One region of the Ferrigenium straubiae genome, then DNA from elsewhere that is predicted to be linked to it. Evidence: riboswitches for the same ligand, from Rfam matches in the RefSeq annotation. Region 1 holds a riboswitch; each other region holds the start of a gene.
The links. A riboswitch is a leader RNA that binds a small molecule or an ion and turns the genes downstream of it on or off. The one in region 1 is predicted to bind cyclic di-GMP.
Positions count from the first base shown of each region.

Region 2: it holds a riboswitch for cyclic di-GMP, as region 1 does, so the genes downstream of both, ACRRNM_RS02060 (HlyD family type I secretion periplasmic adaptor subunit) here and ACRRNM_RS05740 (bacteriohemerythrin) in region 1, are expected to answer to the same signal.
Region 3: it holds a riboswitch for cyclic di-GMP, as region 1 does, so the genes downstream of both, ACRRNM_RS03870 (HlyD family type I secretion periplasmic adaptor subunit) here and ACRRNM_RS05740 (bacteriohemerythrin) in region 1, are expected to answer to the same signal.

Region 1 is NZ_CP194331.1:1,224,528-1,232,657, forward strand. It holds gene ACRRNM_RS05715 (hypothetical protein) at 59-415, shown strand; gene ACRRNM_RS05720 (hypothetical protein) at 557-874, shown strand; gene ACRRNM_RS05725 (hypothetical protein) at 879-1,955, shown strand; gene ACRRNM_RS05730 (MFS transporter) at 2,285-3,583, shown strand; gene ACRRNM_RS05735 (AMP-binding protein) at 3,580-6,402, shown strand; gene ACRRNM_RS05740 (bacteriohemerythrin) at 6,424-6,843, opposite strand; cyclic di-GMP riboswitch class I at 7,117-7,201, opposite strand; gene ACRRNM_RS05745 (HAD family hydrolase) at 7,279-7,941, opposite strand; gene hda (DnaA regulatory inactivator Hda) at 7,947-8,130, opposite strand, start outside.
Region 2 is NZ_CP194331.1:432,788-440,917, forward strand. It holds gene ACRRNM_RS02035 (E2 ligase fold family C protein) at 1-525, shown strand, start outside; gene ACRRNM_RS02040 (hypothetical protein) at 872-1,702, opposite strand; gene ACRRNM_RS02045 (helix-turn-helix transcriptional regulator) at 1,734-1,988, shown strand; gene ACRRNM_RS02050 (IS256 family transposase) at 2,614-3,840, opposite strand; gene ACRRNM_RS02055 (peptidase domain-containing ABC transporter) at 4,005-5,849, shown strand; cyclic di-GMP riboswitch class I at 6,114-6,198, shown strand; gene ACRRNM_RS02060 (HlyD family type I secretion periplasmic adaptor subunit) at 6,392-7,759, shown strand; gene ACRRNM_RS02065 (protein-lysine palmitoyltransferase) at 7,803-8,130, shown strand, end outside.
Region 3 is NZ_CP194331.1:855,653-860,348, forward strand. It holds gene ACRRNM_RS03865 (hypothetical protein) at 129-479, opposite strand; gene ACRRNM_RS03870 (HlyD family type I secretion periplasmic adaptor subunit) at 525-1,892, opposite strand; cyclic di-GMP riboswitch class I at 2,086-2,170, opposite strand; gene ACRRNM_RS03875 (peptidase domain-containing ABC transporter) at 2,435-4,663, opposite strand.

The DNA of each region.
Region 1 (8,130 bases):
CATTTTTTAGGGTGTCTATTTCATGTTATGCCCAAAACAACACAGGTGAGCTATAGCCATGACGCAAACAATTAATATCGAATGCATATCGCCAGAAGACGCCAGTGTGTTGAGAGGGGCGCTAAGTCTGCTTGTGGGCGTTGACGTTGAACCCGAGTTGATGCTCAAAGCCGGCCCGCGAGATTACAAAAAAGTTGTTTCATTCATTGCTATTGCGGCAGCTATCACTGCTTGCGCAGCAGCTATCGTTGCCGAGCTTTCTGCGCTCGGATACAAAAATATTTCCATCAATGGCAAGGTTGTCATGCTTTCGGTATTTTCTATTGAAGGCGCGCTTAATGCCACTAATGGCAAAGAAGCAGGCAACACAAAAAATAATGGCAACAGCAATGCCAATGGGGTCAATCGTGATTAAAAAGTTAATTTGTATTGTGTCTATTTTTCGCAATCAGCATAACCCTGCGCTCAAAAGGGGCGCGGGGAACGGCATGGCTTTTCAATCAGAGCTTGGGAGCGCCGCGCCCCTTAGCTCCACGCTGGGCATACAAGGAATCCTATGACACACTACAAAACTTTTGAGTATCAGTTTGATGATGGCACAAAAACAACCGCATGCGCGGTGGTTGCCGCTCACAACATGGGGAAAGGGATATTAATAGAGTTTGCATCGCCGAAAAACTCGACCATGAGAAAAATAAAATTTGTAGCTGACGCAAGAGCCCCGAACTCGCTCGCACTCGCAAGCAGCCTGAGTAACGAAAAATTCGTTGCGTATGCCATCCAGAAATTTCTAGCCGAAAAATGGGGAGATCGCTTATCTAGGGTTAATGTTGCTTCAGAAACGATTCACATCGAATCCATTGTATTGGAGTAACAAGATGATCCGATACCCTCTTATATCAATTTCAATTATTGCAGTTGCCGTGGCCGTAGCAGCATGTACAAAAGCTGACGATACGCAAAAGACTGCCAACAGCAATGCTCCCACGCCCGTTTCATCAACAGTTGAACTGAAAACAGAGAAACCACTTGATCCCTTGTTTGCCGACGCCAAGTCATGTTTGAAGGAATGTATTGGCCAACTTCCGAATTACGACAGCCCAGATACAGAGTTTGCGATTCCAAGAAAATTTAGCGACTTCCTGAAAGGAACAGATTATGGACAGGATCGCTTCCTTAACTTACTTGAGCAAATGCCTCCAGACTTCATGAAATTTGGCGTCATTGGCCCAGATGAACACCCTGGACTAGAAATGTCGGGCTGGATTTCGCACCGGCTAGAACGCAATGGTACCCCAATCTATATCTACACTCATGTTGGACTTCCAGAGGGAGTTCCCCTACGGCGAAGAGCAGGTAGCTTAATCGTTGCTGTCAATCCAAAAACGAAGGAAATGGCCACAGTGTTCAATGGTGAACAAGATTTGAGCCATTATATTTTTGTCGGAAGCTCGAATCTTCTTTCGTTCATAGTTGCATATATTTCTGCCTCTGAGGCGGAAACTGAGAAAGCCTATAAGATCAGCAGCACGCAGCAAACTGAAATTCTAGTATTCCCGATCCCCAATGATCGGATTGTTGACGTCGAACGTCGCCTTATCTATCTGAATTCAATTTACAGAAACGGTGAAATTACAGGGGCATACTCTGCCTATAATGCCGGAGAGGCGCTACGAAAAGTGCCCCATGAAAAACAGTGGTGGGTCGCAAATAGCTCATTCACCGAATGCTTTGAAAGCGGTGGGCCTGCTGCAAAGCTTGATGAGTTCGAGGGCTTCACCGACAAGCCACGTACACAGGATTACCGTAATTCAAGCGGCAACCTCGCCAAGGTTGAAGTCATTAATGCGACTGGCAGTGGACAAGAAACTGTATGGACCTACTACAAAGAAAAATCCCAGTGTGAAGCTGAGCAAGTCAACGCAACAAAATCACTCGCAGACAGATACCGATAGTTGGTCGTAACAGTAGACTGGGACATCCTTACAACTCGGGATTAAAGACACCGGAGTCAAATTGTTTTTTGCAGAAGGAAGTATGTAAATTCCATCCGGCAGATAGCTTTGCATAGCCATCTGACTAAGTGATCAAACAACGCTCGCCAAGTCATTGGTTAACGCTACGTTAATCCGCCCTACATCCTGCCAGCCTTCCCCCGGCGAAGGTGCAACAGCGAAGCCAGCGCCCCCGACAGGACGCCCGCCTTATCCTTACCACCTCGGGGCAATAGCCAGCGCCCCGCATCGGGACTACAATCCGCCCAACCTCCCGACAGGAGCAAGCCATGCCGCGCCACCTTGCCTCCGATGTCCCCCTTCGCGAAGCCTGGGCCTGGGCGATGTACGACTTCGCCAATTCCGGCTACACCACCATCGTCATCACCGCGATCTTCAATGCCTATTTCGTCGCGGTGGTGGCGCAGGATGCGCCCTGGGCGACGCTCGCCTGGACGCTGTCGCTCGCGGCTTCCTACGCACTCATCATGCTGACCGCGCCGCTGCTGGGCGCGTATGCCGACGCCTATGCCGCGAAGAAGCGCCTGCTTCTCGTCACCACGGCTGGCTGCGTGCTGTTCACCGCCGCGCTCGCCTTCGCCGGGCCGGGCGGGCTGTGGCTCGCGATTTCGCTGATCGTGCTCTCCAACTTTTTCTACGGCAGCGGCGAGAACCTGATCGCCGCCTTCCTGCCGGAGCTCGCGCGCGAGGACGCCATCGGCAGCGTCTCGGGCTGGGGCTGGAGCCTCGGCTACGTAGGCGGGCTGGTGAGCCTCGGCGCCTGCCTCGCCTACGTGAGCTGGGCGCAGGCGCGCGGCGAGACTGCCGCCGACTTCGTGCCCGTCACCATGCTGATCACGGCGGCGCTGTTCGCCGCGGCGAGCCTGCCGACCTTCCTGATCCTGAGAGAGCGCGCGCAACCCCAGCCGCACCTCGCGGGAAAGAACATGGCGCAGGAAGCTTTCGCGCGGCTCGCGCACACCGTGCGCCATGCGGCCCACTACCGCGATCTGCGGCGCTTCCTCGCCTGCACGGTGTTCTACCAGGCGGGCATCCAGGCGGTGGTCACGCTCGCCGCGATCTACGCGCAGCAGGTGATGCACTTCACCACGCAGCAGACGCTGATGCTGATCTTCGTAGTCAACATCACCGCCGCGCTCGGCGCCTTCGCCTTCGGCCACCTGCAGGACCGCATCGGCCACGTGCAGGCGATCGCATTGACGCTGCTCGGCTGGCTGGTCATGGTGGGAATGGCCTGGGCGGCGGAAGGGCCTGAATTATTCTGGGCGGCGGCCAACCTCGCGGGCCTATGTATGGGCGCGAGCCAGTCGGCGGGGCGCGCGCTGGTGGGGCTGTTCTCCCCGGCCACGCGCCGCGCGGAATTCTTCGGCCTGTGGGGGCTGGCGGTGAAGCTCTCCGCGATTCTCGGCCCCGTGACCTACGGGCTGGTGAGCTGGCTCACGCAGGGCGACCACCGCCTCGCGATCCTGATCACCGGCAGCTACTTCCTGGTCGGGCTGCTGATCCTCGCGGGGGTGGATGCCAAACGCGGCTGCAACGCGGCGCTGGAGCAGGGAGAACGGACTTGAACGAACCAAGAGAACTATCCACAGACACGTCCGGCGCGCTGCTGGAGACCGTGCGCCGCCTCGTCGCCGAGACGCACACCCGCTCCTGGGGGAAGGTTGCGGTCACGCTGGACAGCTCCCTCGAGAAAGACCTCGGGCTGGATAGCCTCGGGCGCGTGGAGCTGCTGATGCGCGTCGAGCGCGCGTTCGGCGTCACCCTCCCCGAGCACCTGCTCGCCAGCGCCGAGACGCCGCGCGACCTGCTGGGGGCGGTGCTGGCCGCCTCCCCCGCGATGCCCGCAACGCCCATGCCGCGCGGCGCGGCGCCGGAGCGCGTGGAGTCCGAGCCCTCCGCCGCGCTCACGCTGACCGAGATGCTCGACTGGCATGTGCGCGCCCACCCGGAGCGCACCCACATCGTCCTGCTCGACGAGGCGGGCGGGGAAACGCCGGTCAGCTACGCCGAACTTCAGGAGGGCGCGGCGCAGGTCGCCGCCGGCCTGCTGGAGCGAGGCCTGCAGCCCGGCCAGTCAGTGTCCATCATGCTGCCGACCGGGCGCGACTACTTCCGCTGCTTCTTCGGCGTGCTGCTCGCGGGCGGCGTACCCGTGCCGATCTACCCGCCGACGCGCCCCTCGCAGATCGAGGACCACCTGCGCCGCCACGCGGGCATCCTCTCCAACGCGCTCGCCGCGATGCTGGTCACGGTGCCGGAGGCCAAGGCCGTGGCGCGCCTGCTGCAGGCGCAGGTGGAGACGCTGCGCGCGGTGCTCACCGTGGAGGAGCTCACGCACTCGGGCAAGGCGCCGGGCTATGCGCTCCAGCCGGGACAGATCGCGCTCTTGCAATACACCTCGGGCAGCACCGCGAGCCCCAAGGGCGTCGCCCTCACCCACGCCAACCTGCTCGCCAACATCCGCGCGATGGGACAGGCGGCGGAGGTCGGCTCCACCGACGTGTTCGTGAGCTGGCTGCCGCTCTACCACGACATGGGGCTGATCGGCGCGTGGCTCGGCAGCCTCTATCACGCCATGCCGTTCGCGGTGATGTCGCCGCTCTCCTTCCTCGCGCGCCCCGAGCGCTGGCTGTGGGCGATGCACAAGCACCGCGGCACGTTCTCGGCCTCGCCCAACTTCGGCTACGAGCTTTGCCTGCGCAAGATTCCCGACGAGGCGATCGAGGGGCTGGACCTCTCGGGCTGGCGCTGGGCGTTCAACGGCGCGGAGCCGGTCAGCCCGGATACCCTGGAAAATTTCGCGCGGCGCTTCGAGCGCTACGGCCTGCGCCGCGAGGCGCTCGCGCCGGTGTACGGGCTCGCGGAATGCTCGGTGGGACTCGCCTTCCCGCCGCCGATGCGCGGGCCGCTGGTCGACCGCATCAGCCGCGAGCGCTTCGCGCGCTCCGGCCGCGCCGAGCCCGCAACGGATGAGAAGGACGCGTTGCGCTTCGTCGCCTGCGGCCGCCCGCTGCCCGGCCACCAGATCCGCGTCGTCGATGCCACGGGGCGCGAGGTCGCCGAGCGCGTCGAAGGGCGGCTGGAATTCAAGGGCCCTTCCGCGACCGCAGGCTACTTCCGCAACCCGGAGCAGAACCGCCTGCTGTTCCGCGATGGCTGGCTCGATTCCGGCGACTACGCCTATTTCGCCGAGGGCGACGTCTACCTCACCGGCCGCGCGAAAGACATCGTGATCCGCGCGGGGCGCAACATCTATCCCCACGAACTGGAGGAGGCCGTGGGCAACCTCCCCGGCGTGCGCCGCGGCTGTGTGGCGGTGTTCGGCAGCCCCGACCCAGTGAGCGGCACCGAGCGGCTGGTGGTGATGGCCGAGACGCGCGAGGCCGAAAAGCAAAAACGCGAGGAGCTACGCGGCCGCATCAACGCGCTGACCCTCGACATGCTGGGCACGCCCGCAGACGACATCGTGCTCGCCCCGCTGCACGGCGTGCTCAAGACCTCCAGCGGCAAGATCCGCCGCGCGGCCTGCCACGAGCTCTACGAACAGGGCGCGGCGCCCGAGCGCGCGGTGTGGTGGCAGGTGATGCGGGTCGCGTGGGCCGGGCTGCTGCCCGAGCTGCGCCGCGCGGGCCGCGTGGCGGCCGACCTGCTCTACGCGGGCTGGGTGTGGTCGCTGTTCTGGCTGCTCGCGCCGCTGACCTGGCTCGCGGCCGCGCTGCTGCCGCGCCCCGCCTGGGGCTGGGCGGCGAGCCGCGCGAGCGCGCGCCTCTATGCGCGCCTCACGGGCACGCCGCTCGCGGTGCAGGGGCTGGAGAATCTGCCTGCCACGCCCTGCGTGCTCGCGGCCAACCACGCGAGCTACCTCGACGGCATCGTGATGGTCGCGGCGCTGCCGATTGAGGGCAGGCAGTATGGTTTCGTCGCGAAGAAGGAGCTGCTCGACAAGTTCGTTCCGCGCACCTACCTGCAGCACATCGGCACAAACTTCGTCGAGCGTTTCGATCCGCAGCAGGGCGCGGCGGACGTGCAGGTGGTCGCGGCCTCGCTGCGCGCGGGGCGCTGCCCGGTGTTCTTCCCGGAGGGAACCTTCGACCGCAACCCCGGCCTGCTGCCGTTCCGCATGGGCGCCTTCGTGGTGGCCGCCGAGGCGGACGTGCCGGTCGTGCCGGTCGTGATCCGCGGCACGCGCTCCATGCTGCGCGCCGACCACTGGTTCCCGCGCCGCGGCGCCATCTCGGTCACTATCGGCGCACCCGTCGCACCGGACGGCAACGACTGGACCGCGGCGATCCGCCTGCGCGACGCGGTGCGCGCGGAAATCCTGGGCTTATGCGGGGAACCCGACCTCGTGCGGGGGGAGAAGCCGCCGGTTCAGGCGCGGTGAAGGCTCGATGGGATAGTTCCGTCAACCGCAGAAGTTGTATTCATGCTCCTTCAGCACCGGCTTCATCAACATGTCTTCCCTGACAATATGGCCGGTTATCCAGTCGCACAGGTATTGGTAGCACTGTTTCGCGATCCGGTCGGACCACATGCCGCTCAGCGCATTCAATTTGTCCTTCATGCGACGGAATTCATCCAGCAGATTCTCATGCACCGATTCGATCCTGGTGGAGTCCAGGCCCACCGCCGCTGCTATCCTTTTCTCGTTCTTGAAATGAGCGCGCAGCCAGTACTCGATCTGCTCGAGCTCGTGCGACAGGGACGAGCCGTCCTTTGCCCTGATGGTCGCATCCAGGCTGATCACCATAACGATCAGATTTCTATGTTCCGAGTCGATGACGGCGTTGCCGACGCTCAATTCGTTAGACCACACTAATGCCATTGCTTGCCTCAAAAGTTCAGTTTCCACGATAGCCGCCGGCTGAAAAACCGCGCCGGGCGGGCGCATTGTGCAATTACGGAGATGTGGAATCAGTGAAACCCGGAGGGCTTCGGATTTTCCCCTGTCGCGATTCGCGACTCCGGGAATTGATCGGGATGGAATCTGCCGGACAGGCCGCCCCCGGCGGAGCGTTTTGAATGGACTTCAAAGGAAGGCTGGACTTCTGACATGACTTCTCCTTATCGATAAGCAGAGCAACAGCCAGAATCATTTTTTGGCGGCCCCGCTATCGTAGGTTTTACCCCTTAGATCGGAAACTTTGCGTCCCTGCCTTTCGGCAGGTTTGCCTTTTTCAAATGTGCCGCCAAAAATCCGGCGGCACGAGGATGCGAATCTTACTTAAGTCATAATTTTGCGCAAGGGAAAAATTGTAATTTAGCACAAGCTTATGATTTGCCAGCCATGCCGCTCGGCATGGGCGCGCAACGTGGCGTCGGGATTGGCCGCGACGGGGTGTTTCACCTTCTGCAGAAGCGGCAGGTCGTTGAGCGAATCGCTGTAGAAGGTGCTATCGGCGAAGCTGTCCAGCGTCCAGCCGCGCTCTCTCAGCCAGTTTTCCAGCCGCGTGATCTTGCCCTCGCGGAAGCACGGCACATCCGCCACACCGCCGGTGAATTCGCCGCCCTTGTGCTCCGGCTCGGTCGCGATCAGGTGCTCGACGCCGAACTCGCGCGCGATCGGTGCGGTGACGAAGCTGTTGGTCGCGGTGATGATGACGCACAGGTCCCCCGCCGTGCGATGGCGCTGCACCAGTTCACGCGACTGCGGGGTGATCATCGGCAGCACGCTCTCGCGCATGAATTGCTTGTGCCACTCGTCCAGCGTCTTGCGCGAATGGCGCGACAGCGGCTTGAGCTGGAAATCCAGGAACTCGTGGATGTCCAGCGTCCCGGCCTTGTATTGCTCGTAGAAGGCGAGGTTCTTCACCTCGAACAGTTCGCGGTCGAGCACGCCGATGCGGATGAGGAACTGCGACCACTCGAAATCGCTGTCGCCGTTGAGCAGGGTGTTGTCCAGATCGAATAAAGCCAGATTCACTTCAGTTACCTTTTACCTTTCAGTTCCTGTTGCAGGATTTCTTTGAGCAGCGGCACCGACGGCGCGCGGTGCAGGCGCAGCGAATGCTCGTCCAGCGCGTCCAGCGCCGCCATCAGGCTGGGCAGGTCGCGGCGGCCGTGGCGCAGCAGATATTGCGTGACCTCCGGCGGCAGCGCGAAGCCGCGCGAC
Region 2 (8,130 bases), 790 kb from region 1:
TGCCTTGCCTGCCTCTATATGCCGACTGGACAAGTGAAGAGCGAAGACCTGCTGATTGCTGAGGCGCTTGAGTTGCCGTCGGACCAGCCAACCCTTCTGGACATACGAGTGCGACTGGAAGGAAACACACCATTGGACCGTGGCTTTCTTGAATCGCTTGCGAAGCGCAAGGGCATCCAGATAGAGAAACTGCTGCCATTCGAAGAAGGGCCGCTGCGCGCGCTGTACACGAAAGGGGTGTGCAGCGGAGCCGTCATGGAACTGGCCACCGGCTCCAAGGACGTTGCCCGCGCCGAGGTTCCCATGCCATTTCAGTCGGCCATGGCCGGGATATTGCAGGCTGCAATACTTGTCGCGCATGCGGCAGGAGAGTTGAAATTGTCCGGCTTTACCAGGCTCAACCTCATGAAGCCGTTCACCGGCAAGAATGGGAGCGTGACTACCTCGAAGAGCCAGAGGTGCTTCTGTAACGACGAAGACTACAAGCATGCCTACATCAAGAAATATTCACCATCTGGGATATAACCGTTCCGAGCGGAACATTTAAGCTTCACGAAACGTGAAGTTCGCTCCTTGATGTTAGGGAGTAGTTCAGGAAGCAGCTTTCCGTTATGGACGATGAGAGTCCTGAGCACGAGTTGTTGGAAGCATATATCTGCCGACATAATTTGGAAGCATAAGCTTGCCGAAGCGGCAAAGTTATACTTCCCGGGACAGCGCGCCGCAAGGTGCTGTGAATTGTGGTGGGCGGTACTGGGTTCGAACCAGTGACCCCTGCCGTGTGAATCGTAACTGATTGCTTTTTGTTAGAACACGTTAGCAAATACGACTAATAAATTCAATAGCCTATATTAGCTGCTCTTGTTTAATCTTAGCAGTTTTTAGGGTCTTCAATGGAGCAATTTTGGAGCAATTTGGCGCGTAACTGATCGAGGACTTGTAGTTTCGAAACATTGGGCGGCAGGTCTTTCAGTACCACTGGAACGTATCGATTCCTCTGTAGGCTCAATCCAGCGTCTTGATCCATCTGTTGTCGCTCTTGCTCGATCTCTGTGGCAATTTTCTCGACACTACTGAGCTTCCCAGTTCGCCGCTGTCGCTTGAAAATTCGCCGCATTACGGATCCAGCTGCCTCCAGATCGGCAGTTGATGAAACCGAGGAAACCGCTTGACTGGTACTCAGCCATCCTTTCTCCCAAGCGCTCACAATGGCAGCATGCAGGCGATCCGGTGGGACTGGTGCGCGTCCGTTTATCCAGCCGCGCAAATCTGGTGCATCCACAACTGGCTCTCCAACTTTTTCGGGAGGTGTGGTTTTCACGCCCCACAAGGCCACCGAAAGTTTCATGAGGCCTATCCCCTGCGTTTTGCAAGACGTGCAAAGATTTGTTCCTGGCTCGTAGTCTAGTTCAAGTGTTTTGTGGGAAGAGAGTGGGTATATCCCCGGCTCATAGTTAAGCTCTACAGTCTTCCAGACTTGGCAATCTTGGTTTTCGCAAATCAAATCAGCTTTACAAGCCTGGCGGCGAATGTGCCTAAGAATGCGCGCAGCCTCACCATCAATTGGCAAAATGTTGCGGGGTTTTGTGATTCCCCGTGCTATCCAGTCCTCCGCCGTTTCTCTTGCCAAACGCAGCCAATAAAACACGTTCGATTTCTCCCCTATCGATTGTAAGTCCCAATATTGCACATTGGCAGTCATCAGCCAACCTAAGCTAGAAAGAGACTACATAATGCGCGACTATAATTTGTTGGAACGTTTGACGCCACTTCCAGATGACATCTTGGTCGGTATTGAGGAGGTGGCGGCGCTCACTGGATTTGCGCATGTAACAATTCAGCAGCGCCGGATCAAGGAATTCCCTAATCCGCTGGCTGGTGTGCGTCGACTTAAATGGAGATTGGGAGATGTGCGTGCTTGGATTAGAACTCGCACACAGCAGCATGGGAATCACACCCAAAAGCAAAAAATGGGTGGTAAGGCATGAGTTATGCAATTCGCATCAAACGCAGGGCAACTTCAACGGTACCCGATGGCATTCTGGCCAATGAACGTTTGAGCTGCCGGCACGCGTAGTGCTCGGCGGGATGTTGGGAAGGGCGCAGCTTGCCAAAAATGGATACCCGAATCAATAAATGGACACTCGAATCCATAAATGGATAGTCGAGTCCATAAATGGATGCACTAACACCACAACGAACATCTTGGGAGCATCGTTCAATTTTCGTAGATGTCACCAAGATGTAGCGTTTTCATGTTGCCATTTATGGCAACGTTGGAGAGTCATTGCGAACGTCGTATCGATTTAATTCCGTTACTTCGGCAAGTAGTGGGAACGAAGTAACGTAGGGAGCCAATAAAAAGTTATGTTGCCGAATCGACTTCCGAAAACGGAAAAATGCTATGCCATCAAGGCAAGAGGTCTCTGCTCTCAAGCTGCCCGTGCGCGCGGCTACACATCCCCCAACACCGTTCCCATCACAACCGTTGTCGAGTACGTCATAAGCCGAAAGCCGGCGTATTCGCGCAACACCTGGAAGCAATACAAGAACGCACTACGCTTCCACGCCCAGCAAAGAGGGTGCCCCGAATTTTGTGTAAACGGGGTTTCTCTACTGTTGCGGCATCCGATCCTCGAACTGGATAGTAAACCGGTTTAGCGCAGCCTTCCAATCCCTGATGGGCATCGTCCATTTCTTGCTGATGTTATTCAGCGCCAGGTAGAACAGTTTCAGTAATGCCTCGTCGCTTGGGAATGAGCCCCGGTTCTTGGTGATCTTGCGCAGGCTCATGTTCACCGACTCGATCGCATTAGTGGTGTAGATCACTCGCCTGATCTCCGGCGGGTAGTCAAAGAACGGGATGATACGCGCCCAGTTGCGCCGCCATGACTGGATGATCGGCGGGTACGCCTCACCCCATTTTTCCTCGAGTTCGGCCAGCCGCAGCCCGGCATCCTCGACGGTGGCGGCGCTATAGATGGCGCGCAAGCCGGTTACGACCTCTTCACGCAACTTCCACGAGACATAGTTCAGGCTGTAGCGCACCAGATGCACGATGCATAACTGCACGTCGGTCTTGGGGAATACGGCCTCGATGGCTTCCGGGAATCCCTTCAAGCCATCGACACAGGCTATGAAGATGTCCTGCACGCCACGGTTCTTCAGTTCGGTCATCACCTGCAACCAGAACTTGGCGCCTTCGGTCTGGGCGATCCAGATGCCCAGCAGCTCCTTCTCGCCGGTCATGTTGATGCCCAACGCCAGGTAGACCGCCTTGGCGCGGACGGTGCCGGCATCCCTTACCTTTACGTGAATGCAGTCCAGATAGACGATGGGATACAGCGCATCCAGCGGGCGGGATTGCCATGTCTTCACCTCGTCGGTCACGGCATCGGTCACCGAGGAGGTCAGCGTCGGCGACACCTCCGTGCCATACATTTCTTCCAGGTGGGACTGGATCTCGCGCACGGTCATGCCACGGGCGTAGAGCGACAGAATCTTGTCGTCAAATCCAGTCCAGCGGGTCTGGTGCTTGGGGATGAGTTGCGGCTCGAAGCTGCCGTGGCGATCGCGAGGAATCTCGATGGGGAGCTCGCCGAATTCACCCTTGAGTGTCTTTTTGCTTTTGCCGTTGCGGGTGTTGCCCGCAGGATTGGTGACGGCTTCATTCTTGCCGTAACCAAGATGCGCTTCCATCTCGGCATTCAGCGCACGTTCGACCAATGCCTTGGTGAGCTGCTTGAGCAGGCCGTGCTCGCCTATCAGGTCTTCCGGTTTCTTGTAGTTAGCCAGCAGGCTGTCGATCAGTTCTTGCGGTAGTGCTTTCGCTACGGTCATGTCCTCTCCTTGCAAAGTGGCGGCAGTTTCCTGCCAAATGACCGTTTACACAAAAATTCTTACACCCTCAAACTGAGGCTGCTGTCCCGCATCCAGAAGGGCAGGAGGCTCCGCCGCCCAAACCAGCAACCCCCGCACTGCTCATCAAGGCCGACGAAGAGCGCGTGCTGTTCTTCCGCGCAGGAGCCGAGCAGCCCGAGACCGTGCCGCTCGCCGAATTCACCAGGCACTTCCGCAACGACATCCTGCTGGTCGCGCGCGACACCGCGCAGACCGCGGCCGACCTCGAAGAGGAGCAGACCGCCTCGGCCCCGCAGCCTCCCGCGCCCGGCCACACCCCGTTCGGCTTCCGCTGGTTCGTGCCGGAGTTGATGAAGCACAAGCGCGTCTGGCGCGACATCCTCATCGCCTCGCTCGCGATCCAGCTCGTCGGCCTCGTCACCCCGCTGTTCACCCAGGTCATAATCGACAAGGTCATCGTCCACCAGACACAGAGTACCCTCATCGCCATCGCCGTGGGGCTGGTCATGTTCATGCTGTTCAACAGCGCCATGACCTGGCTGCGCCAGTACTTCGTGCTGCACACCGGCAACCGCATTGATGCCGTGCTCGGCAGCCAGGTGTTCCGCCACCTCTTGCACCTGCCGCTGCCGTACTTCGAACACCGTCCCACCGGCACCCTGGTCGCGCGCCTGCACGGCGTCGAGACCGTGCGCGAATTCATCTCCGGCGCGGCGGTGAGCCTGTTGCTCGACCTGCCGTTCCTGCTCATCTTCGTCGCCGTGATGTTCTGGTACAGCTGGCAGCTCACCCTGATCGCGCTCCTGCTGCTGTCGCTGATCTGCGCCCTGAGCTTCGCCGTCACGCCCGCGTTGCGCGACAAGCTCAACCACCAGTTCCTGCTGGGCGCCAAGAGCCAGGCCTTCGTCACCGAATACGTCGCCGGCATGGAGACCGTCAAGTCACTGCAGATGGAACCGGTGCTGGAACAGAAATACGGCGACCTGCTCTCGAACTATCTCGCCGCCGGCTTCTCCACGCGCCAGCTCTCCAACAGCTACAACGTCGCGGCCAACGCGCTCGAACAGATCATGACCCTGTCCATCCTCGTGGTCGGCGCGCTGCTCGTGATGCGGAACGAAGGCTTCACCATCGGCATGCTGGTCGCATTCCAGATGTTCGCCGGGCGCATGAGCCAGCCGATGCTGCGCCTGGCCGGGCTGTGGCAGGAATTCCAGCAGGCCGACATCGCCGTCAAGCGCCTCGGCGACCTGATGGACGCGCCCGCCGAACCGCATGCGCTGGTTCCCGCGCGCGCACGCGGCGGGGCAGGGGGCAAGGTCGAGCTCAGGGAGGTCAGCTTTCGCTACAGCGACAAGCACCCCTACCTGTACCGCAGCCTCAACCTCACCCTGCCCGCGGGCAAGCTCACCGTGCTGATGGGGCCCTCGGGCTGCGGCAAGAGCACGCTCGCCAAGATGCTGCAGGGCTTCTACTGGCCGACCGACGGCAGCGTGCTGCTCGACGGCTACGACATCCGCCACCTCGCCGCGAACGAACTGCGCGCCAACTTCGGCGTCGTGCCGCAGGAGACGCGCCTGTTCTCAGGCACGCTCTACGACAACCTGCAACTGGCTAATCCGCACGCCGGCTTCGAGGAGATCGTGCATGCGTGCAAGATGGCCGAGATCCATGCGGTCATAGAGCAGCTCCCGCAGGGTTACCAGACACCGGTGGGTGAGAACGGTGTGGGACTTTCCGGTGGGCAGCGCCAGCGCATCGCCATCGCGCGCGCCCTGCTCAAGCGCCCGCGCGTGTTGATCTTCGACGAATCGGTGAGCAACCTCGATATGCAGACCGCTGAACACTTCGCCGGCACCATCAATAAGCTCAAGGGCAAGGTCACCATGCTGTTCATCACCCACCAGTTGCCCAAGGCGCTGCAAGTGGACGAGGTGATCGAGTTCGGCAAGCCGGAGGGGGCGGCAGCTGCGGCGGTGAGCCATTAGGCACGAAATCGCCGGATTGTCCCAAATGACTAGGCCGAAATATATATGCATTTCGGCATATTGTTTTATGCCTGTCCGCGGATTAACGTTACGCCCAAACAAAAATAATTAGGGAAGCGTGAATAAGTCCTCCGTTCGTAGTGAGCTTGTCGAACCATGAACGGAGCATGGAATGAAATCCGCAAGCCGTAAAGCCCGCCCTTCGACAGGCTCAGGGCAAACGTACTTGTTCAGTTTCCTTGCCACCGGATTTTTCCGGGGCACCAATGAAAAAGGCAAACCTGCCGAAAGGCAGGGACGCAAAGTTTCCGGTCTAAGGGGTAAAACCTATGATGGCGGGGCTGCCAATGGTAGTTTTCGGCAGCTCCTTTGTTTGTGGAGAGAGGGGCGTCATGTTGGTCAGGTCAGTTGCAGAAGTGCATCTCCCTTATCGCGGTGCGGTAAGCGGCATGTCAGACGTATTTCCTTCCGATACATCTCCCATAGCCTCTCCCCGGATCGAGCCCGGATTGATCCACCTAAAATCCTCCGGGAAGCAATAAATGCGCGCCAAGCGCTGGAAAAAACAACTCACGGGCGTCGATCCCCTCGACTTCTCCCCCGGCCTGCTGCGCATCCAGGCGCAACCGCCCGCGCCGTTTGCGCGCACCCTGCTGTATATCCTGCTCACCCTGCTGGGGCTTCTGTTCATCTGGTCCGCCCTCGGCAAGCTCGACGTCGTCGCCAGCGCCGAGGGCAAACTCATCCCGCAAAGCTACCTCAAGATCGTTCAGCCCTCCGAGCAGGGCGTCATCCGCGACATCCTCGTCGAAGAGGGGCAGCGGGTCAAAGCCGGGCAGGTGCTCATGCGCATGGACACCACCCTCTCCGGAACCGATGTCGCCACGCTGAACACGGATGCACAGAGCAAACGCCTCACCCTGCGCCGCATCGACGCCGAGCTTTCAGGTCGCCCCTTCGCCAAACAAGCCGGCGACCCCGCCGACCTCTACAGCCAGGCGCGCGCCCAGCACCAGGCCAACCGCCTCGCTTTTGATACCGCACTCGCTCAGGAGCGCAGCCTGCACGCCAAGGCGCAGAGCGACCTCGCCGCCGCCGAAGAGGTACGCACCAAGCTGCTCAAGACCCTGCCGCACTACCGCCAGCAGGACGAGGCCTACGAGAAGCTCGTCAAGGACGGCTTCGTCAGCCGCATCATGGCCAACGACAAGGCGCGCGAACGCATCGAAAAGGAACAGGGCCTCAAGTCGCAGGAATACCTCATCCAGAGCGCCCAGGCCAGCCTCGACCAATCCTCCCGCAGGCTCGCCCAGATCACCGCCGACTACCGGCGCAACCTGCAGAACGAACGCGCCGACATCGAAGACAAGCTCGACAAGTCCAAGGGCGAACTCGCCAAGCAGCAATACCGCCACGGCCTGCACGAACTCAGGGCCCCGCACGACGGCATCGTCAAGGACCTCGCCACCCACACCCCCGGCACCGTCATCAGCCCCGGCACCATCCTGATGACCCTCGTCCCAAACGACGAAATCCTGCGCGCCGAAGTCTGGGTCGGCAACCAGGACGTCGGCTTCATCCACACCGGCGAACCGGTCAAGATCAAGTTCGCCGCCTACCAGTTCCAGAAGTACGGCATGGTCGAGGGTGAGGTCGCGCACCTCTCCGCCGACGCCAGCGACAACAACCCGCAACAGCAGCCCAGCAACAAGACCGGCAGCAACCTGCCGTTCGCCTACCGCGCCCTGATCGACCTCAAGGCGCAACACCTCATCGCCGACGGCGTGCGCCACAGCCTCAGCCCCGGCATGCAGGTCACGGCGGAGATACACCTCGGCACGAGAACCATCCTCGAATACCTGCTCTCGCCGGTGCTGGGCGCGTTCCAGGAAGCGGCGAGGGAGCGGTGAGCATAGCCACGATATTTTTAACCGAAACAACGAAGGAAACAGCATGAACAAGAAAGTCAGCACAGCAGCCACCGACAAGCCCGGCCAGCCGAAAAAAAACGGCAAGGCAAAACAGGCTGCGACCGAAGCGCCGGGCCAGGCCGCACAAAACGAAAAAGCCCCTGCGACTGCGCAGCCCGCATTGAAGGAAGCGCAGAATTCGCTTGCCAAGCTGCCCATCATGGGGCCGGCGCTCTGGCTGTATGCGCGGGACCCGATGAAGAAATTCATGTTCGTGGGCGACATCGACTGGGCCATCCTGCCGCCCGTCATCCTCGACCAATGCCGCCTCTACACCAAAGACGGAATTCCGTTTGCCTTCTTCACCTGGG
Region 3 (4,696 bases), 370 kb from region 1:
TCGACATAACCAACGACCTGGCTGGCGTCTTTTGGCAGCCTAGTCGGATGGCTAGTAGTTCCACCAGGCCTGTCCTGAGCCACGCCGAAGAAGGGCTCACCACGAACGGAGGGATATTCAGCGCTTCCTTATTCTGGACAGGCATCTTTAATTCCTGCTTTCGACTGTATATCCGTAGCAACCGAGCGTAATTTTTCCGCTACGACCCTCAGACTGTTCATTTGCACCCTGGCGGCTTCAACCTTCTCCGCATCGACCGGCTGCCCGTCGGACAGGACCGAATTCGTCACCCGCTCTATGGCGTCGGCAAACCGGTCCAGTGCGTTCGCCCGAGCGAGATAGTTTTCAGTCTTGGCCGTCACCGATTTCCATATGGAATGACTGAAGTCGTCCACCTGTTTCAACAGTTCATCTACAAAAACCTCCCCGCCAGCCAAGCCACGCAACAAAGAAACCGGCTCTTCGTCATGCTTTTTCATTTCGCTTCTCCTGTCAGGAAATCAAAGTTCTCTTGATCGTTGCGCTCACCGCTCCCTCCCCGCTTCCTGGAACGCCCCCAGCACCGGCGAAAGCAGGTATTCGAGGATGGTCCGAGTGCCGAGGTGTATCTCCGCCGTAACCTGCATGCCGGGGCTAAGGCTGTGGCGCACGCCGTCGGCGATGAGGTGCTGGGCCTTGAGGTCGATCAAGGCGCGATAGGCGAACGGGAGGTTGCTGCCGGCCTTGTTGCCGGGCTGCTGTTGCGGGTTGTTGTCGCTGGCGTCGGCGGAGAGGTGCGCGACCTCACCCTCGACCATGCCGTACTTCTGGAACTGGTAGGCGGCGAACTTGATCTTGACCGGTTCGCCGGTGTGGATGAAGCCGACGTCCTGGTTGCCGACCCAGACTTCGGCGCGCAGGATTTCGTCGTTGGGGACGAGGGTCATCAGGATGGTGCCGGGGCTGATGACGGTGCCGGGGGTGTGGGTGGCGAGGTCCTTGACGATGCCGTCGTGCGGCGCCCTGAGTTCGTGGAGGCCGTGGCGGTATTGCTGCTTGGCGAGTTCGCCCTTGGCCTTGTCGAGCTTGTCTTCGATGTCGGCGCGTTCGTTCTGCAGGTTGCGCCGGTAGTCGGCGGTGATCTGGGCGAGCCTGCGGGAGGATTGGTCGAGGCTGGCCTGGGCGCTCTGGATGAGGTATTCCTGCGACTTGAGGTCCTGTTCCTTTTCGATGCGTTCGCGCGCCTTGTCGTTGGCCATGATGCGGCTGACGAAGCCGTCCTTGACGAGCTTCTCGTAGGCCTCGTCCTGCTGGCGGTAGTGCGGCAGGGTCTTGAGCAGCTTGGTGCGAACTTCCTCGGCGGCGGCGAGGTCGCTCTGCGCCTTGGCGTGCAGGCTGCGTTCCTGGGCGAGTGCAGTCTCGTAGGCGAGGCGGTTGGCCTGGTGCTGGGCGCGCGCCTGGCTGTAGAGGTCGGCGGGGTCCCCGGCTTGTTTGGCGAAGGGGCGGCCTGAAAGCTCGGTGTCGATGCGGCGCAGGGTGAGGCGTTTGCTCTGCGCATCCGTATTCAGCGTGGCGACATCGGTTCCGGAGAGGGTAGTGTCCATGCGCATGAGCACCTGTCCGGCTTTGACCCGCTGCCCCTCTTCGACGAGGATGTCGCGGATGACGCCCTGTTCGGAGGGCTGGACGATCTTGAGGTAGCTCTGCGGGATGAGCTTGCCCTCGGCGCTGGCGACGACATCGAGCTTGCCGAGGGCGGACCAGATGAACAGGAGCCCCAGCAGGGTGAGCAGGATATACAGCAGGGTACGCGCAAACGGCGCGGGCGGTTGCGCCTGGATGCGCAGCAGGCCGGGGGAGAAGTCGAGGGGATCGACGCCCGTGAGTTGTTTTTTCCAGCGCTTGGCGCGCATTTATTGCTCCCCGGAGGATTTCAGTTGGATCAATCCGGGCTCGATCCGGGGAGAGGCTACGAAAGATATATCGGGAGAAAATACGTCTGACATGCCGCTTACCGCACCGCGATAAGGGAGATGTACTTTTGCAACTGACCTCACCAACATGACGCCCCTCTCTCCACAAACAAAGGAGCTGCCGAAAACTACCATTGGCAGCCCCGCCATCATAGGTTTTACCCCTTAGACCGGAAACTTTGCGTCCCTGCCTTTCGGCAGGTTTGCCTTTTTCATTGGTGCCCCGGAAAAATCCGGTGGCAAGGAAACTGAACAAGTACGTTTGCCCTGAGCCTGTCGAAGGGCGGGCTTTACGGCTTGCGGATTTCATTCCATGCTCCGTTCATGGTTCGACAAGCTCACTACGAACGGAGGACTTATTCACGCTTCCCTAATTATTTTTGTTTGGGCGTAACGTTAATCCGCGGACAGGCATAAAACAATATGCCGAAATGCATATATATTTCGGCCTAGTCATTTGGGACAATCCGGCGATTTCGTGCCTAATGGCTCACCGCCGCAGCTGTCCCCGCCTCAGGTTTGCCGAACTCGATCACTTCGTCCACCTGCAGCGCCTTGGGCAACTGGTGGGTGATGAACAGCATGGTGACCTTGCCCTTGAGCTTGTTGATGGTGCCGGCGAAGTGTTCGGCGGTCTGCATATCGAGGTTGCTCACCGATTCGTCGAAGATCAACACGCGCGGGCGCTTGAGCAGGGCGCGCGCAATGGCGATGCGCTGGCGCTGCCCGCCCGAGAGGCCGATGCCGTTCTCGCCCACCGGGGTCTGGTAGCCTTGCGGGAGCTGCTCGATGACCGCATGTATCTCGGCCATCTTGCAGGCGTGGACGATCTCCTCGAAGCCGGCGTGCGGATTGGCCAGTTGCAGGTTGTCGTAGAGCGTGCCGGAAAAGAGGCGCGTCTCCTGCGGGACGACGCCGAAGTTGGCGCGCAGTTCGTTCGCGGCGAGGTGGCGGATGTCGTAGCCGTCGAGCAGCACGCTGCCGTCGGTCGGCCAGTAGAACCCCTGCAGCATCTTGGCCAGCGTGCTCTTGCCGCAGCCGGACGGCCCCATCAGCACGGTGAGCTTGCCCGCGGGCAGGGTGAGGTTGAGATTGCGGTACAGGTAGGGATGCTTGTCGCTGTAGCGGAAGCTGACCTCCCTGAGCTCGACCTTGCCCCCTGCCCCGCCGCGCGCACGCGCGGGAACGAGGGCATGCGGTTCGGCGGGGGCGTCCATCAGGTCGCCGAGGCGCTTGACGGCGATGTCGGCCTGCTGGAATTCCTGCCACAGCCCGGCCAGGCGCAGCATCGGCTGGCTCATGCGTCCCGCGAACATCTGGAATGCGACCAGCATGCCGATGGTGAAGCCTTCGTTCCGCATCACGAGCAGCGCGCCGACCACGAGGATGGACAGGGTCATGATCTGTTCGAGTGCGTTGGCGGCGACGTTGTAGCTGTTGGAGAGTTGGCGCGTGGAGAAGCCGGCGGCGAGATAGTTAGAGAGCAGGTCGCCATATTTCTGTTCCAGCACCGGTTCCATCTGCAGGGATTTGACGGTCTCCATGCCGGCGACATATTCGGTGACGAAGGCCTGGTTTTTTGCGCCCAGCAGGAACTGGTGGTTGAGCTTGTCGCGCAGCGCGGGCGTGACGGCGAAGCTCAGGGCGCAGATGAGCGACAGCAGCAGGAGCGCGATCAGGGTGAGCTGCCAGCTGTACCAGAACATCACGGCGAGGAAGATGAGCAGGAACGGCAGGTCGAGCAGCAAGGTGACGGCCGCGCCGGAGATGAATTCGCGCACCGTCTCGACGCCATGCAGGCGCGCGACCAGCGTGCCGGTGGGGCGGTGTTCGAAGTACGGCAGCGGCAGGTGCAAGAGGTGGCGGAACACCTGGCTGCCGAGCACGGCGTCGATGCGGTTGCCGGTGTGCAGCACGAAGTACTGGCGCAGCCAGGTCATGGCGCTGTTGAACAACATGAACATGACCAGCCCCACGGCGATGGCGATGAGGGTGCTCTGTGTCTGGTGAACGATGACCTTGTCAATGATGACCTGGGTGAACAGCGGGGTGACGAGGCCGACGAGCTGGATGGCGAGCGAGGCGATGAGGATGTCGCGCCAGACGCGCTTGTGCTTCATCAGCTCCGGCACGAACCAGCGGAAGCCGAACGGTGTGTGGCCGGGCGCGGGGGGCTGCGGGGCGGAGTCGGTCTGTTCCTCTTCGAGGTCGGCCGCGGTCTGCGCGGTGTCGCGCGCGACCAGCAGGATGTCGTTGCGGAAGTGTTGCGTGAACTCGGCGAGCGGAACGGTCTCGGGCTGCTCGGCTCCTGCGCGGAAGAACAGCACGCGCTCTTCGTCGGCCTTGACGAGCAGCGCGGGGGTTGCAAGCTTGGGCGGCGGAGCCTCCTGTCCTTCTTCCGGATGCGGGACAGCAGCCTCAGTTTCGGTTGCCGGAGCTTCCCCCTGCGTATCTGCTTCGTCTTCACGCAGGAAGGCGACCACGGGGAACGGCATGCGCTCCAGCGTGGCGATGCCCTCTTCATCCAGCACCGTCTCGCCGACCTTGAAGTCCAGTGCCTGCAAGGCGGCGATCAGCGAGGTGCGCGAATACGGCGGCGGAAATTGCTGGCGGATGAGCTGCGGATCGAACGGAAGACGGAATACGCGCGACAGGCTGCCGATCAGCCATAACATGTCCTGCCCGGTGTAGTGCATCTCCTGCCCTTTCAAAAAATCTATCGGTCAAGCATGAGCCTGACATCA